One region of the Mesorhizobium sp. P170090 genome, then DNA from elsewhere that is predicted to be linked to it. Evidence: riboswitches for the same ligand, from Rfam matches in the RefSeq annotation. Region 1 holds a riboswitch; each other region holds the start of a gene.
The links. A riboswitch is a leader RNA that binds a small molecule or an ion and turns the genes downstream of it on or off. The one in region 1 is predicted to bind cobalamin.

Region 2: another riboswitch for cobalamin. It lies ahead of metE (5-methyltetrahydropteroyltriglutamate--homocysteine S-methyltransferase); the one in region 1 lies ahead of AC3EML_RS23780 (CbtB domain-containing protein).
Region 3: another riboswitch for cobalamin. It lies ahead of AC3EML_RS06270 (aromatic ring-hydroxylating oxygenase subunit alpha); the one in region 1 lies ahead of AC3EML_RS23780 (CbtB domain-containing protein).

The regions. Positions count from the first base shown of each region.
Region 1 covers NZ_JBYNWH010000001.1:4,900,834-4,904,101, reverse strand. The annotation lists gene AC3EML_RS23790 (aromatic ring-hydroxylating oxygenase subunit alpha) at 1-23, opposite strand, end outside; gene AC3EML_RS23785 (gamma-glutamylcyclotransferase) at 158-850, shown strand; cobalamin riboswitch at 918-1,112, shown strand; gene AC3EML_RS23780 (CbtB domain-containing protein) at 1,149-1,328, shown strand; gene AC3EML_RS23775 (CbtA family protein) at 1,344-2,147, shown strand; gene cobU (bifunctional adenosylcobinamide kinase/adenosylcobinamide-phosphate guanylyltransferase) at 2,140-2,652, shown strand; gene cobO (cob(I)yrinic acid a,c-diamide adenosyltransferase) at 2,654-3,268, shown strand.
Region 2 covers NZ_JBYNWH010000001.1:1,964,586-1,967,853, forward strand. The annotation lists gene metE (5-methyltetrahydropteroyltriglutamate--homocysteine S-methyltransferase) at 1-1,644, opposite strand, end outside; cobalamin riboswitch at 1,739-1,886, opposite strand; gene AC3EML_RS09425 (adenosine kinase) at 2,295-3,268, opposite strand, start outside.
Region 3 covers NZ_JBYNWH010000001.1:1,257,381-1,260,648, reverse strand. The annotation lists gene AC3EML_RS06275 (FAD-binding oxidoreductase) at 1-110, opposite strand, end outside; gene AC3EML_RS06270 (aromatic ring-hydroxylating oxygenase subunit alpha) at 148-1,395, opposite strand; cobalamin riboswitch at 1,513-1,714, opposite strand; gene AC3EML_RS06265 (DUF680 domain-containing protein) at 2,214-2,420, shown strand; gene AC3EML_RS06260 (DUF680 domain-containing protein) at 2,487-2,690, shown strand; gene AC3EML_RS06255 (DUF680 domain-containing protein) at 2,763-2,996, shown strand; gene AC3EML_RS06250 (ABC transporter ATP-binding protein) at 3,070-3,268, opposite strand, start outside.

The sequences.
Region 1 (3,268 bases):
CGCTCGCTCGGGTTGGGATGCATGGCTGGCTTCCTATGAAGCGTCAGCCGACACCCCGGCAAATCGTTTGTCAATCAGAGTGCCGCATTGCCGGTTGCAGGCGCGGCGCATAATCATGTCGTGGACATGGGACATTCGGAATTGGGGGGATTCGGACGTGGCCGCACGACAGATGTCGCTTACGCCGGAGCTGGTCGCGCGCTGCTGGCGCGAGAGCAGGGACCCCGGGCCTGATCCGGACGCGATGCATCTCGATGAAGCCGACTATGACGCGCTTCTGGATGAATTGCAGGTCGAACTCCCGGATAGCGAACCGCTATGGCTGTTCGGCTATGGATCGCTGATCTGGAAACCGGAAATAGATTATGTCGAGGACCGCGTTGCGCTGGCGCGCGGCTGGCATCGGTCCTTTTGCATGAACATGACGCGCTGGCGCGGCACCAAGGTCAGCCCCGGCCTGATGATGGCGCTGGACCGTGGCGGACAATGCAAGGGCGTCGCCTTTCGGCTGACCGACAATAACCGGCGCGAGCAGTTGGGCCGGCTTTTCCGGCGCGAAGTCACGCTGAAGCCGACAAGCTACCGGCCGCGCATGCTGAAGCTTGCAAGCGAGGCCGGACCGCTCAGGGCATTGGCCTTCGTGATCAACCGCAACGGCCTGACCTATTCCGGCCCGCTCGACGAAGGCAAGATCGTCGAAAGGCTGGCCACGTCCTGCGGGCACTGGGGATCGGGCGCCGACTATCTCTACAACACGGTGAAAAACCTTGAAGAGCGCGGCATTCACGATCGCCATCTGTGGCGGCTGCAGCGGCTGGTTGCCGAGCGGATCACCGCGTTGAACCCGTAACGCCGCATGGCGCATTCGCGCTGTTGGCCGGCGGAATTTGGTTTGCCGGATGCGGCCGTTTCAGCCTATAGTCATGCATGTCGTCGGTTCCGTTAGGGACCAAGAGGGAATGCGGTGAGGGCTGACTTGTTGCCCAATGCCGTGGCTGCCCCCGCAACTGTGTGCGGTAGTCCTCTCCAAGCCACTGAGGATTTTTCCTCGGGAAGGTGGGGAAGGGCGCTGATCCGCGAGCCAGGAGACCTGCCGGCGACAGGGAACTGACTTCGATGCCCTCGGGTGGAGGGCGAAAGGACAAGATATGAATACCGCTTCCGTCTCCCTCGGCGCATCCGTCTCCTCGCAGTCGCGCTTCATGCAGCTCGTGCTTAGCGCGTTTCTGGGCATTTTCGTCGTCGGCGTTGTCGGTTTCTCGCATATCGATGCGGTCCACAATGCGGCGCACGACTATCGCCATTCGATGGCGTTTCCCTGCCACTGACGAGGATCTGACATCATGAACCTGTTTCGCAACGTCGTGTTCATCGCGGCGATCGCAGGGCTCGTGGCGGGTGTCGCTCTCGCCTGCATGCAGGCCTACGCCACCGTGCCGCTGATCCTCAAGGCGGAGGTCTACGAAAAGGCTGGTGGCGGCCATGAGCATCAGCATGCCGCGGCGCCCGCCGCCAACGCTGCGGACACCGATGCCATGAGCACCGCCGCGCCGGCGGAAAATGCGGTGAGCAGCGCAGCACCGGCTGAAGCAGCCGCGCCGGCGGAGGACGAAGGCTGGGCGCCGGCCGACGGCTTCGAGCGTTTCGCCTTCAGTGTCGTCGCCAATATCGTCACCGGCATCGGCTTCGCGCTGGTCCTGGTGGCGGTTTCCGAGTTCGCCGGCGGCATCGGCAGCTGGCGCCAGGGCGTGTTCTGGGGCTTGGCCGGCTTTGCCGTGTTCACGCTGGCGCCGGGCCTCGGCCTGCCGCCGGAACTGCCGGCAATGCCGGCGGCCGATCTCATGCAGCGCCAGATCTGGTGGTGGGCAACGGTGATGACAACGGCGATCGGTCTTGCCCTTATCACCTTCCGCACGTCGGCGCCCCTGACCGTGCTCGCCGTCGTCCTGATCGTCGCCCCGCATATTGTCGGCGCGCCGCAGCCTGACAGTTTCGTAACGCCGATCCCGGAGGGCCTGCATCATCAGTTCGTGGTGGCGGTGACGCTGACCAATCTGGTGTTCTGGCTGGTGCTCGGCGCAGTTGTCGGTGTAGTGCGCGCGCGCTTCGCCGGCACCGCGACCAGCCTGCGCGACAGCTTTGCCTGATCGCAGTTTGACCTTCATCATCGGCGGTGCGCGCTCCGGCAAGAGCGCGCATGCCGAAACTTTGGCGACGGCGTTGCTGCCGCCATGGGCTTATATCGCCACCGCGCTAGCCTATGACGGCGAAATGCGCGAGCGCATCGCGCAGCACCGCTCGCGCCGTGGCGAGGGGTGGGCGACCATCGACGCCCCGCTTGATCTTGCCGGTGCGCTCGAGGCATTGCCGGACAACCAGCCGGTGCTTGTCGACTGCCTGACGCTGTGGCTGACCAATCATATGCTGGCCGATCATGATCTGGAGGGGGAGTGCCGGCGGCTGGCCGATGTGCTTTCGCGGCCGCGCGGACCGTGGTTCGTGGTCTCCAACGAAGTCGGACAAGGCATCGTGCCCGACAATGCGCTGGCACGCCGGTTCCGCGATGCCGCCGGCCGGCTCAACCAGCAGATCGCGGTCGTAGCTGATATGGTGCTTCTGATGGTGGCGGGGCTGCCGCTCAAGGTGAAATGAGATGACCGATATCGACACAAAAGACGAAGAGCGCCATCGCGCCAAGATGGCCAAGCGCAAGGCGGTGCAGGACGCCGAGGTCGCGGAAAAGACGGTCGAGAAGGGGCTGCTGATCGTCAACACCGGACCCGGCAAGGGCAAGACCACGGCTGCCTTCGGGCTGGCGCTGCGCATGCTCGGCTATGGCAAGCGCGTCGGAATCGTCCAGTTCATCAAGGGCAAATGGCACACCGGCGAGAAGGATGCCTTCGCGGCGTTTGGCGACCGCGTCGTCTGGCACACGATGGGCGAGGGTTTCACCTGGGAGACGCAGGATCTGAAGCGCGACATTAAGGCGGCCGAAGCCGCCTGGGCCAAGGCGCTGGAACTGATCGCCGATCCCTCGATCAGCCTCGTCGTGCTGGACGAACTGAACATCGCGCTGCGTTACGACTATCTCGATCTCTACAGAGTGGTGGCGGCGCTGAAAGCGCGGCGCGAAGGTCTGCATGTCGTCGTCACCGGCCGCAACGCCAAGCCGGCGCTGGTCGAGGCGGCGGATCTGGTGACGGAGATGGGCGTGACGAAGCATCATTTTTCGGCCGGCGTGAAGGCGCAGCAGGGGATCGAGTTTTGA
Region 2 (3,268 bases), 2.9 Mb from region 1:
GATGGGGGGACGCACGTAGCGCGACCCATAGCTTTGTACCCAGGCATGCTGGGTGAGCGCGAAGCCGGACAACTGCTCGCCGAAATGCTGTACCATGTCGTTTCGCTCGAACTCACCATGCACCAGCACGTCCAGCCCGATCTCTTCCTGCCAGCGAATTGCAGCCTCGATCTCCTTCTTCAGGAACGTCTCATAGTCGACATAGCTCAGCTGGCCCTTCGCATGAGCGGCCCGCGCCTTGCGTACCTGCGGCGTCTGCGGGAAGGACCCGATGGTCGTCGTCGGGAACGGCGGCAGCCCGAGTGAGCCGGCCTGGACTCTGGAGCGCTCGCCAAAAGCGCTCTCTCGTCGCTTCGCGCTGTCCTGAATGCTAGCGATCCGCCCCTGAACAAGCGGGTCATGGATCCTCGTGGATGTCACGCGCGTGGCGGCAGCCTCGGCAGACGCTTTCAACGCGCCTGCCACCGCATCCCTGCCTTGGGACAGGGCCCGGGCCAGCAAGACCAGCTCGTCGGTCTTCTGGGCCGCGAAGGCGAGCCACGACCTGATGTCCGCGTCGAGTTCCGTCTCCATGCGCAGATCAATCGGCACATGCAGCATCGAGCAAGAAGGCGCGATCTCGACGCGGTCCAAGGGCCAGCCGGCGACGATCGGTTTGATGCGGTCGAGAATGGCGGGCAGGTTCGCACGCCAGACGTTGCGGCCATCGATCAAGCCAAGCGAGAGCACCAGATCCTTCGGAGCGAGCCGAGCCACCGTTTCCAGCTGCTCGGGAGCGCGCACGAGATCAATATGCAGGCCGGCCAGGGGCAGAGAAATCGCGGTTTCGAGATTGTCTCCCAGCGACCCGAAATACGTAGCCAGCATGATCTTCAGCTCGGGCGCGGCTTTCGACAGCTGGCCATAGGCGAATTCGAACGCAGCTCGTTCGTTCGGGTTCAGATCGAGGACAAGCGCTGGCTCATCGATCTGCACCCAGTCGGCTCCCGACAGCTTCAGCCTCTCCAGAAGCTGCTCGTAAACCGGCAGCAGCCGCGGTAGGAGAGCGATGGGACCGAACCCCTCGGCAGGCGATTTCGCCAGCTTGAGGAAGGTGATGGGTCCAAGGATGACTGGGCGTGTGTGAATGCCGAGAGCTTTAGCCTCGAGGAAGTAATCGACCGGCTTCGATGACGAGAGGGCGAACGTCTGATCATCATCGAGTTCCGGCACAATGTAGTGGTAGTTGGTGTCAAACCACTTGGTCATTTCCATCGCGGTTACACCAGGTCCATGAGCCTCCTCCTGGTAACCAGCGTGTCCACAATCCTCCGTCTGACCCTGGTTGCCGCGCGCCATTGCGAAGTAGATGTCAAGTGGGACCTCGCCGCTATTCCAGCCGTAACGGGACGGAACGGCCCCGACCATGGCTGCGGTGTCGAGCACATGGTCGTAAAGCGAGAAGTCGTTCGACGGGATTTTCGACACGCCGCGATCGCGCTGCTCTTCCCAGCTAGCGGCACGGAGCGCCTTCGACGTCGTGAGAAGGTCGCCAGCGGACGATGTTCCGGACCAGTAGCTTTCAAGCGCGAATTTCAGTTCTCGCCGACGACCGAAGCGCGGCACGCCGAGCGTTGCTACAGGAATTTGCTGAGAGACAGTCATGTCATACCCCGGTGATTGGGGCGTCGGTGACAAGGAAGGCGCTAGCAGGCCGGCATCAACGCCGGGTTGCAGCGGCCACCGAGACACCCCGCCCGTGGACGTAATTCGCGTGGCAGGCCTCCTGGCTCGCGGGGTTGGCTCGCCGCTAACAGTTGCGGGGGCAGCGCCGGCATCGCACCGGCTTCCCTCTTAGCTCCGCTGCGGCAGCGCCGCACGCGAGAACCACGACACGCAGACAATCACAGCAGTTCGCTCTTTTGTCAATGACGCATAACGAAATGTTTATGTAGTTATGTGATCGCGCTTTTACGCCTTTGTCTAGCATTGTGAAATATTCAGTCTGCTGCCCGCATTCGGCATCGTGGGACGTGATCGCAAGTCAAGTCCGACGGACGCCGCGAGTTCTCCGTTACCTCAGGAACCTTACTGGCCTTCCCCAAGCTGAGCTTCTGGAAAATGCTGGTGACGATCTGGATGACGGTGAATGCCGTCATGGCAAGCACGCCTTGCACCGCTCCTCCAGCGAGCTTCACGGCAGCAGCATGGGTCAGTTCTCCGAAGCGAATGGCTGTCGCTATCAGCGAGCTTTGACACAGTTCCGCCACTGCGGTCATCGCGTCAGTAGGGCGGCTGGTTAGTTGCCGGCGCATCTACAGCAACCCAGCCCCTTCCGCCTCGCTGCGCAGATTCTGCCGCGGCCGTGGCCCGAGCTGCTGGATCACCAGCCCGGCGGCCAGCGAGCCGAGATCGCCGCAATCCTTCAGGCTGCGCCCCGAGGTGTAGCCGTAGAGGAAACCGGCGGCATAGAGGTCGCCGGCGCCGGTGGTGTCGACCAGTTCGCGGATCGTCGTCGCCTGAATGGTGACGGTCTCGTCGCCGCGCACGATCACTGAGCCTTTTTCGGAGCGGGTGACGGCGGCAATCTTGCAGTCTTTGCGGATAGCCGCCAGCGCCTCGTCGAAGGATTTTGTCTGGTAGAGCGACTTGATCTCGTGGCTGTTGGCAAAGACGATGTCGACAGTGCCCGAGCGCATCAGCTCGAGGAACTCGTCCCGGTAGCGGTCGACGCAGAACGAATCAGACAACGTCATCGACACTTCGCGCCCGGCCTCGTGTGCGAGCTTCGCCGTCTGCCGGATCGCCTCCTTGGCGCGCGGCGGATCCCACAGATAGCCCTCGAAATAGGTGACCTTGGCGCCCGACGCCTTGTCGGCCTCGACGTCTTCCGGCCCGAGTTCGATGCAGGCGCCGAGATAGGTGTTCATCGAGCGCTCGCCGTCGGGGGTGACGAAGATCATCGAGCGCGCCGTCGGCGGCTGGCCCTCGAGCGGCCTGGTGTCGAAGGCAACGCCCTGGGCATGGATGTCGTGGGCGTAGATTTCGCCGAGCGGATCGTTCGACACCTTGCCGAAGAATGCGGCGCGGCCGCCGAAGCTGGCGACGCCCGCCGCCGTGTTGCCGGCGCTGCCGCCCGAGGCCTCGATCGCCGGCCCCATGCGGCTGTAGAGCAGCTCGGCGCGCTTGGTGTCGATGAGGTTCATCGCACCCTTGATGATGCCGTTGATCTCGAGGAATGCCTCGTCGCACTGGGCGATGATGTCGACAATGGCATTGCCGATGCAAA
Region 3 (3,268 bases), 3.6 Mb from region 1:
GTCTTGACGTCGGGCGCCTCGTCGCTGACGCCGATCACTTCCAGCACCTGCAGCCTATCGTTCCACGGCGCCATCTGGTCGAGATGGCGATAGAGCCCAAGATCCGTCATCGCATTCATCCTCTGGTCCCTCTTCGCCTGCTCCAGTTCACGCGACGCTGCGCAGCGCCGGCCGGCCGCCTTCGGCAAGGCGCGGGCCGATGAAGGCCGCGTACCATTCGACGAACTGGATCACGCCGCCCTCATGCAGCTCCGAATAGGGGCCGGGCTCATAGGCCGGCGACAGGATGCCGAAGGCGTTTTCCTCGACGATGCGGCGGTCCTGGTCGTTGGTCTCGGTCCAGACATGGGTGAGCTCCTCAAGGTTGTAGTCGACGCCCTCGACCGCATCCTTGTGCACCAGCCACTTGGTCGTCACCGCGGTTTGCGTGGCGCTGATCGGCAGCACCCGGAAGGTGACCGCATGGTCGATCAGTATGTGGTTCCAGGTCGTCGGATAGTGGTAGTGCATCAAGGTGCCGATGCGGTCGGCGGCAACAGTGTCGGACAGGTTCTTCGTCACCGCGCGCTTTCCCGACATCGTGTAGCTGACGGCATCGCGCAGCAGCGGCGCGCGGGTGGCGCGGTATTGCCCGGCCGGATCGATGCGGAACTTGCTCGGCAGGCCCGCCGCCTCGCATTTCGCCCAGTGCGCCAGCATCTCCGGATCGCTGTCGGCGCCCTGCACGCCGGTCACCGTCGGCGCTTCGGGGAATGTCTTGCACAGCTCTGGATGATTGCCGGCGCAGTGATAGCATTCGCGGTTGTTTTCCCAGACCAGCTTCCAGTTGCCCTTCTCGATGATGGTGCTCTCGAAGGCGACCTTGGCTTCATTCAGCCGGTGCGGCTTGAGGTAGGGCTCTATCATGGCGCGCATCGGGGCAAAGTCGGCAGGTTCTTTCGCCAGGCAGATGAAGATGTAGCCGCCGACGCTCTCGCAGGCGACGGGCTTCAGGCCGAACTGGCTCTTGTCGAAACCGTCGGCCATCTGGCGGGCAAACAGCAGCCGGCCGTCAAGCTCGTAGGTCCACTGGTGATAAGGGCAGACAAGCTTTGCCGCCATGCCCTTCTCAGTGTTGCAGACACGGCTGCCGCGATGGCGGCAGGAATTGTGAAAGGCGTTGATGTTGCCCTTCTGGTCGCGGACCAGCACCACCGGATAATCGCCGATCTGCACGGTGATATAGCTGCCGGGCTTCGGCAGTTCGCAATCATGGCCGATGAACAGCCAGTCCCGATACCAGATGAGCTCCATGTCGAGCTTGAAATAGTCCGGGTCGGTGTAGAAGGGCTGTTCCAGCGAAAAGCCTTGCTTGCGGCCGTTCAGGAGCCTCAGCATGTCGTTGCGCGTATCCATAGTTCTGTCCTCGTGGTTTAAGGACTGAACTTGGTGGTGATGGAGGAAGGATCGGACGCAGGCCGGCGCGGCTCCGGACATGCACTATCCACCTCTTGACCGCCCACCGCGATCAGTCGAGTCTAGGCATCTCGGGCTGGTTTCCGGGCTCTGGAGTTGTCCTTGCGGACCATCGCGACACCTTCCCAGGCTCTTGCCCAGTGGTCTCCCGTTGCGACTTCAACTCCACCACCGTTGCGGGGGCAGCGCCGGATTCTGACCGGCTTCCCAATTCTCCGCTGCGTCGTCACGAAGCGGCACCTGAGATGCGATCATCTAATCACGGCAGCGATCGCGACGTCGGCATGAAAGCGACATCATATCCATGCGGCGCGACACGCGCGGCATACGCCCCGCCGACCACCGAAGGGCTGAGATCCTGTCTTGCGGCGCCATCATCGCCGTTTCGAATTGCTGCGGATCCAGTTCCGATCGGGGGCAAAAAGGGCTCAACGGTATCGAAAAGTTACTATTAGCAATCTCTAATCGAACCGAACGGTTCGTTTCTGTTGACAATGCGTGCAGGACGGTGTGAACGACGGCCCGGAAACCGACACCGGAGCGAACCACTCGGTTCGACATAAGCAACTGAAAACAATACAGTAAACAGCCATGAAGGAACTTCCTGGCACAATTTCAAGGTGCAGGACCGTGGTCCACACGGAACAACTTCGTGATTGGAAACCAGCCTATGGCTTTCCCACATCGGGGCTGTCCGAACGACGCGAATTCCTCCCAAGACACGCCGCTAGACGGACAGACAAACTGGAGTACTAAAAATGAAAAAGATCATCCTCACTGCCGCAGCCGTTTTGGCGATCACCGGCAGCGCCTTCGCCGGTAGCGACAATTACGGTTCCAATGGTGCGAACCAGCCAGCCGTCTCGGTCGACAGCTCGTATACGGCTTCCATTCAGAAGCCGGCGCACGCTGACAAGCAGCCTGTCGTTCAGGGCGCCGACCGCGACCTCTACGGCAATCGCTGATCCCGACCAAAGGAGAGCGGCTAACCCGTCGCTCTCGGATCCCAAAAAATTCAGGAGTGTTTGAAAATGAAAAAGCTCATCCTTGCTGCCGCCGCCGTTTTGGCCATCTCCGGCAGCGCTTTCGCCGGCAGCGACAACTACGGTTCCAACGGCGCCAACCAGCCAGCGGTTACGTGGACCGACAGCGGCCACACCGCTTCGGTTGAGAAGTCGGTTTCGACCGAGCAGACGCCTGCCCACGGTGCCGACCGTAACCTTTTCGGCCGTTAAAAGCCGGTTTCCCAGCACGCGGCGGGCTTATCCGCTGCAGCTGGCGACATCAGAAAAATTCAGGAGACTAAAATGAAGAAGATCGTTCTTGCCACCGCAGCCCTTCTGGCTATTTCGAGCGCTGCCTTTGCCGGCAGCGACAATTATGGCTCCAATGGCGCCAACCAGCCGGCCGCTGCCGTCGACACCACCCGCACCTCATCGACCGGCACCAACTCGGCGGTCTACAAGCTGCTGAACTCGTCGGACGACCAACAGAAGTTCGTTCCTCAGAGCAGCGACAGGGATCGGTTCGGCAACAACTAACAGCCGAAGCTTGAAAAAAGAGCGGCGGGCCTGGCCCGCCGCTCTTTTTTCATGCCTGTACGACGCAGCTATCTCAAGCCGCCTTCACTTCCACCGGCTTGAGCGAGAAGGAGTGCCCATCGGCGTCGAAGATGTGCAGGTCCCCGGCATCCGCGGTCAGCCGCAGCTTTGCCCCGCGCTTGACCTCGACATTGCCGGGCAGCTTGGTCACCAATGGCAGGTCGGCGCGACCGATATCGATATAGACCAGCTGCACCTCGCCGAGCTGCTCG